DNA from 2 places in the Pleomorphomonas sp. PLEO genome. Region 1 is predicted to be linked to the other one. Evidence: riboswitches for the same ligand, from Rfam matches in the RefSeq annotation. Region 1 holds a riboswitch; the other holds the start of a gene.
The links. Region 1 has a riboswitch for S-adenosylmethionine ahead of AB6N07_RS24940 (O-succinylhomoserine sulfhydrylase). Riboswitches for the same ligand answer to the same signal wherever they lie in the genome.
Positions count from the first base shown of each region.

Region 2: another riboswitch for S-adenosylmethionine. It lies ahead of AB6N07_RS23350 (low specificity L-threonine aldolase); the one in region 1 lies ahead of AB6N07_RS24940 (O-succinylhomoserine sulfhydrylase).

Region 1 covers NZ_CP166625.1:5,392,058-5,395,463, forward strand. The annotation lists gene AB6N07_RS24930 (2'-deoxycytidine 5'-triphosphate deaminase) at 1-183, opposite strand, end outside; gene AB6N07_RS24935 (diguanylate cyclase domain-containing protein) at 300-1,706, opposite strand; SAM riboswitch at 1,923-2,002, shown strand; gene AB6N07_RS24940 (O-succinylhomoserine sulfhydrylase) at 2,077-3,255, shown strand; gene AB6N07_RS24945 (MarR family transcriptional regulator) at 3,304-3,406, shown strand, end outside.
Region 2 covers NZ_CP166625.1:5,046,262-5,049,667, reverse strand. The annotation lists gene AB6N07_RS23355 (pyridoxal-phosphate dependent enzyme) at 1-1,422, opposite strand, end outside; SAM-I-IV-variant riboswitch at 1,898-2,003, shown strand; gene AB6N07_RS23350 (low specificity L-threonine aldolase) at 2,048-3,151, shown strand; gene AB6N07_RS23345 (PLP-dependent aspartate aminotransferase family protein) at 3,204-3,406, opposite strand, start outside.

The DNA.
Region 1 (3,406 bases):
CGTGGCGCCGCTGCCCGGCAGGAAGCTCGCCCGAAGACGATAGGCGACCGGACCCAGGCGGAGGTCGAGACTGGCTGGCTGGATCTGATCGGTGTCGAGAGGCCGCGTCGACACGATGGCGCCAGCGTCAAAGAGCTCGCGGATACGATGGGCGGGAAGGATGCCAAAGGTCTCGTCGGTCATGGGCGTGCGAAGCGTCCGGAAGGCAGGTGAGAGGCTGGCTTCTTAAGGTCGCCAGCGGGATTTCAGGAAGCTCTAGCCTGTTTTGCCGCCCATGGAAACTTGAAGAATCGTCCCTCTCAGATGCCTGACGCCATCAGGACGAGTGGCTCGCCATACGCGCGTTCGCTGCGCATGCTCTTTCGATAGAAGCGAACCAGCCCCTTGCCGGCCTGCTTGGCCGCATAGAGCGCGGAATCAGCCTTGTGCAGTAGGGCGGCAACATCAAGGCCATGCTCGGGTGCCATGGCGACGCCAATGCTGACACCAACTGTGAGTACATGGCCGTTGTGATGGTAAGGGCTGCTCAAGGCCGCCAGCACAGCGTCGGCGCGCGCTTCTGCCACGCGCCGGTCGTTCGTCGGGATCACCATGACAAATTCGTCGCCGCCGAGCCGGGCCACCGTATCTTCGGACCGGCAGAACTCGCGGAGCCGGTGCGCCACGCCCACCAGGACCGCGTCGCCGGCAGCGTGACCTGCGCTGTCGTTGACTTGCTTGAAGCCATCGAGATCGAGATAGAACACCGCCGCCGCCGCATCTTCGCCGCGCTTCGGATCGAGCTGATGCTTCATGCGGTCGAGCAAAAGCAGTCGATTTGGCAGACCCGTAAGGGGGTCGTGAAGTGCCTTTTCCTCAGTGACGTTGATCAGGCGGGCGGCGCGACGCACGAAGGTCAGGACCGTCACCGTCAGTACGAGATAGGCCACGAAGACCAGTACCAACCCCGGCGCGATGGCCTTGATGATCTCATCGCCAGGCAGGATGGGCTCCCAGACCAGCGCGTCACCCATGGTTCCGTCCTGGCTCATCAGCCTCAGACGACCGGGACCGTCGGTGGTCTGCCCGAACCCCGGCTCGTAGCTGAGGTTCGGCAGCATGAAGCTTTCAGCGATATACTTCATGCTGGCGCGGTCGACGCGGCGGCCAATCGCCAGGAGATAGCCGCCATCAGCCGGCTTTTCCCGATCGGCGACGGCATGGATCCCGGCGATTGCGAATAGTACTGGTGTGCCGTCGACCGCGATGAGCTGAGTTACCGTGTCGGCAATGCGACCGGCCCGCCAGCGGGCAATCATCTGACCGAAGGTAGGAGGCAGGACGCCGCGCGCCTCCTTCGATACGAGCCGACCATCGACTCTTGAGAACAGCGTGTGATCATCCGGGTCAAGAACGAAAAAAAAGGCATCAGCCTGCTCTGTCGTCAAATGACCGGCGAGCCATCCAGCGTCGAAAGCGTCGATGACGTGCGCCGCCGTCTCGTCGCGACCGGCCATGCCAGCCGCAGCGCTGGCGAGTTCGTCGGCGAAATGATGAAGGGCATTCTTTGCCGTGCGCTGCTGGAACTCAACGGCGAAGCGGTTCTGCTGAGAAGATAGCATCAGCACGCCGGCGGTAGCGCCGGCAAGCAAAAGAGCGATCAGGCCGAACATCGGCATGATCACCCGCAGGAAGAATCGGCGATCAAGGCTGGTCGTCGGTTTCATCGGGGCTCCAAAAGTATGGTCGCTTGACCGATATCTTGCGCCCCTTCAACCAATAATCCGTGGAGCTAAGGGAATTATCTCGGTATGACGAATGACACCTTACGAGAGTGAGCACTTTCGCCGTGGTCGTCTGCCGCCTATGGCAGAACCTCCAACAATTGTGCACCATCCGGGACTGGTCGCCAGCTTGACCTTTGTCCAAGCTTCCCCTAAACGAAAATGGATCGTGGTTTTTTGAGCCGACCGGCTTGCCGCCACGTTAAATAAGGCTGCTAAAAGGTCGGGACGGACATGTCGATTATTGACACCCGGCTCGCCACGCGCAGCCGGGTTCGTTTTTTTCCGGACCTTGACGAAGAAGGACAAGGACATGACCAAGGTCAACTGGCATCCCGACACCGCTCTCGTGCATGGCGGCACCCTGCGTTCGCAGTGGGGCGAAACGTCCGAGTCGATGTTCGTGACGCAGGGGTTCGTCTATGAGAGCGCCGAGCAAGCGGAGGCGCGTTTCCTGAACCTTGACCCTGGCTTCCAGTACAGCCGTTTCTCCAATCCGACCGTCACCATGTTCGAGGAGCGTATGGCGCTGCTGGAAGGCGCTCCGGTGGCGCGCGCGACCGCGACCGGCATGGCAGCGGTGACGGCGGCCATTCTGTCGCAAGCGTCGGCCGGCGACCACATCGTGGCGGCGCGGGCGCTGTTCGGTTCCTGTCGCTACATCGTCGAGGATCTGGCGCCTCGCTTCGGCATCTCGTGTACGCTGGTCGATGGCCGCGACCTCGATCAGTGGCGCGCGGCCGTTCGACCCAATACGCGCGTGTTCTTCTTCGAGAGCCCGACCAACCCGACGCTGGAGGTGGTCGACATCGCCGCCGTTGCCGAAATCGCCCATGCCGCCGGCGCGCGCCTGGTGGTCGACAACGTTTTCGCCACCGCCCTCTACCAAAAGCCGCTCGAACTCGGCGCCGATGTGGTTGCCTATTCGGCCACCAAGCATATCGACGGCCAGGGCCGCTGCCTGGGTGGCGTGGTCCTTTGTGACGAAGAGTTCCTGGAGAAATACCTGCAGGTGTTCCTGCGTCAGACCGGCCCGACCATGAGCCCTTTCAATGCCTGGGTGATGCTGAAGGCGCTTGAGACCTTCTCGCTCAGGGTGACGCGCCAGACCGAAAGCGCGGCGAAGATTGCCGCCTTCCTGGAAGGGCATTCTAAGATCGAGCAGGTGATCTACCCGGGTTCGGCCAGCCATCCGCAGGCTGACATCTGCGCCAAGCAGATGACGGGCGGTTCGACCATGATCGCCATTGAGGTGAAGGGTGGCCGCGACGGCGCCTTTGCCGCCCTCAACAAACTCGGCATCATCAAGATCTCCAACAATCTCGGTGATGCGAAGAGCCTCGTCACCCATCCTTCGACCACCACGCACCAGCGTTTCACCGAGGAGGTCCGGCAGGAACTCGGCATCCGTCAAGGTCTTCTGCGCCTCTCGGTCGGCCTTGAACATGTCGACGATCTGATCGCCGACCTCGAGCAGGCGCTCGGCGGCTGACCGCTGGATAATAACGCCTCCGAAATGAATTCGGTGTAGAAGGGGCGCATGCCGATCGACATGCGCCCCGCTCAGGCTCTCAAACTCTGGCACGACGTCTCGCTCGCTACGGTGCGCGAGAACGGTCCCGATCTATCGCCACGCCAGATCA
Region 2 (3,406 bases), 350 kb from region 1:
ACCATCCCAGTAGGATTGCTTGGCGCGGGCCTTGAAGTCGTCGATGTCGACGCCCTGCTGCTCCACCCAGGTGAAGTAGCCGAGGTTGAACACGCGCTTGCGGTCGATATGGGTCATTTCGAGCAGGTCGCTGGTCGATGCCGCTGCCAGCGAGCGGCCCCAGGTCTCGCCCGCTGCCACCGTGTCGAACCTATTGCCGAAATCGCGCTTGATCACCTTGTCGATCTCGCTGCCGTACATGGCGGCGCCATCGGTTGCCAGCGAGACGATGACGTCATCCGGGCCCATGTCGTAGTATTTGGCCGTCTTGATAGCCGCCAGCATGTTGCAGATCGACGACAAGCCGAGATTGGAGAGCTCCGCCACCAGCTTCGGATCGATGCCACGCCGCTCCACGAGGTAGTTGCGGCCAACTTCGGTGTTGAACAGAACGATCAAGCGATCGGTGTCGGTGTCGCTGACGCCGGCCACCATGTCGGTGTTCATGACGTTGTGGATGTAGGGCACGTGCTTGTCGCCGATGCCCTGAATGTTGTGCTCGCCGAAGCCGTTTTCCAACAGCGTCGGGCACTCGGTCGCCTCGACGACGACGATCTTCGTGCCATGGCGTTCCTTGAGGTGGTCGCCGGCCGCCAGCGTGCCGCTCGATCCGGAGGCCGAAACGAAGGCAGCAAGTTTCGAGCCCGGACGGTCCTTGGTGATCGCCTTGAACAGCGTCTCCAGCGCCGCGCCGGTGCAGGTGCGGTGGACGAGATAGTTTCCGAACTCGCAGAACTGGTTGAAGATAATGTTGTCGGCATCGCTGTCGAGCCGGGCGCATTCGTCATAGATTTCCTTGACGTTGCTTTCTGAGCCCGGCGTCTTGATGACGTCGGAGCTATCCACCACCCACTTGTCGAGCCAGTCGAAGCGCTCGCGGCTCATGTTCTCCGGCAGCACGGCGACGCCATGGCAGCCGAGAATGCGCGAGATGGCGACGCCGCCGCGGCAGTAGTTGCCGGTGGACGGCCAAATCGCCTTGTGATGGCTGGGATCGAACTGGCCGGTGACGAGGCGCGGCACGAGGCAGCCGTAGGCCGCCAGCACCTTGTGGGCGCGGATCATCGGGAAGCGGTTGCCGAGCGCGAGAACGATGCGGGCCTTGACGCCGGTGAGTTCGCTTGGAACCTCGACGTAGACAGGCGTGTCGGTCAGACCGCTGCGGGCCGTGTCGTTGAACCAATGCACGCGAAACAGGTTGAGCGGGTTTGCGACGTCGGGATCGACGTTGGCGAGGCGCTGGCGCACGCCGTCGGGAATGGTCGTCGGGTTCGCCAGCTGCCCGAGAGTGGGCAGCAGCACGCCCTCTTGTCCTAGGCGAGCGACGGTTCGGTCTAGCACCTGTGTGTCGACGACGTTACGTTCCAAACCGAGCCGCGCCATATTCCGTATCCCCTTGCTAGCCAATTCTCTGATACGCGCCGACCTGCTTTCGCGTCTGCGCGATTTATTGTTCCGCCTGTGTGATGATCGATCACAGGCAACGCGTTTGTCGCTCAAGACCATCTGCGTCGACCGACGTCAACACGGACGATAGTGCGGTCGAGCGACCATGATCGGGACAAGTTACGCCCTTCAAGGTCGAAGAATATCCAGTTTTGAGCGTTGCGACTTGATATGCCGCAAGCCGCCGCTGTGCCGTGCTTTGGGGCGAGAGCAACTGCCAAGCTGCGGGAGCTCGTAACGCAGACCGGCATGGCACCTGCGTGGAACAGGATGGAGCCATTGCTCAGGCAACGGAATACGATGTGTTCCGTATGGGCTCGATCAGTGATGCGCGTCGCGGCGACCGAGCCGCTATTGCTCGTTTCGGCCGGGACAAGCAGTTGCCGGCTTCCTGTCTTAGTGGTAATTGCCAGTAAAGCATCAAGAGTCGGGAGACGCCCGACACCAACCTGCTCCCGAGCAAGGTGGTGCCCTTCGCGAGAGGGGGATGTGGCCGACCGGCAACCAACGGGATTACAGCCACGTGCGTCGCTCCGCTTTCTGAGAAAGAGAGGAAGTTCACGTGGCCAATTCCGCCCAGCAGTTCGCAAGCGACAATTACGCCGGCATATGTCCAGAGGCTTGGGCCGAGATGGAACGGGCCAACGGCGGATCGGCTATAGCCTACGGCGAAGATCACTGGACCCAGCGCGCAGCCGACGCTTTTCGACATCTTTTTGAAAAGGACTGCGAGGTCTTTTTCGTGTTCAACGGCACCGCTGCCAATTCGCTGGCCTTGGCGTCTCTTTGCCAGTCGTTCCATAGCGTCATCTGCGCCTCGTCGGCGCATGTGGAGACTGACGAGTGTGGCGCGCCTGAGTTCTTTTCCAACGGATCGAAGCTGCTCGTTGCTCCCCAGACATCGCTCAAGCTGACGCCGGCGATTATCAGGGAATTGGCCACCAGCCGATCCGACATCCACTTCCCCAAGCCCCGGGTGGTAACCATCACCCAGCCGACCGAAACCGGCCTCGTCTATAGCCTTGATGAGGTGCGAGCCATCGCTGCGGTCTGTCGGGAGTTGGGGCTCAAGTTGCACATGGACGGTGCCCGCTTCGCCCATGCCTGCGCGGCGCTTGGCTGTTCGCCCGCCGAGTTGTCCTGGCAGGCCGGAGTCGACGTGCTTTGTTTCGGCGGGACCAAGAACGGCATGGCCGTTGGTGAGGCCGTCATCTTCTTCGACAAGGCTTTGGCTGAGGATTTCGACTATCGGTGCAAGCAGGCCGGGCAGCTTGCCTCGAAAATGCGGTTCCTGTCGGCGCCATGGATCGGCATGCTGGAAAGTGGCGCCTGGCTCCGCAATGCTCGTCACGGCAATGCCTGCGCGGCGCGATTGGCGGCGGCGATTGCCGGTGAGGCCGGCATCGAATTCCTCTTCCCGGTAGAGGCGAACTCAGTGTTTCTGAGCGCTCCGGAGCCGGTGCTGGACGAACTGCGCCGTCGAGGCTGGCGCTTCTATACCTTCATCGGTGGCGGCGCCCGGTTCATGTTCGCCTGGGACGCCGATCCGGCGCGCGTCGACGAGCTCGCAGCTGACATTCGATCGGCGGCGGTATCAAGGCGCAAGGAAGACCGAGCCGAGCAAGCCCCGCGGCTCGAGCTGGCGGAGGGTACCGAGGCGCTCTGAGAGTCTGCTCAGCCGCTCGGTTGTCCCTCCGGCCTTTCGATTTTTCACCGTCTCAGGCGTCGAGAGCGGCCCTGAGATCGTCGATCAGGTCGTTACCATCCTCGATGCCGGCTGACAGACGGACGAGACCGTCGGAAATGCCGAGCGCGGCCCGCTGCTCGGCCGGGATGGAAGCGTGCGTCATGATGGCCGGATGCTCGATCAGGCTCTCCACACCGCCGAGGCTTTCGGCCAGCGTGAACAGCTTGGTGTTTT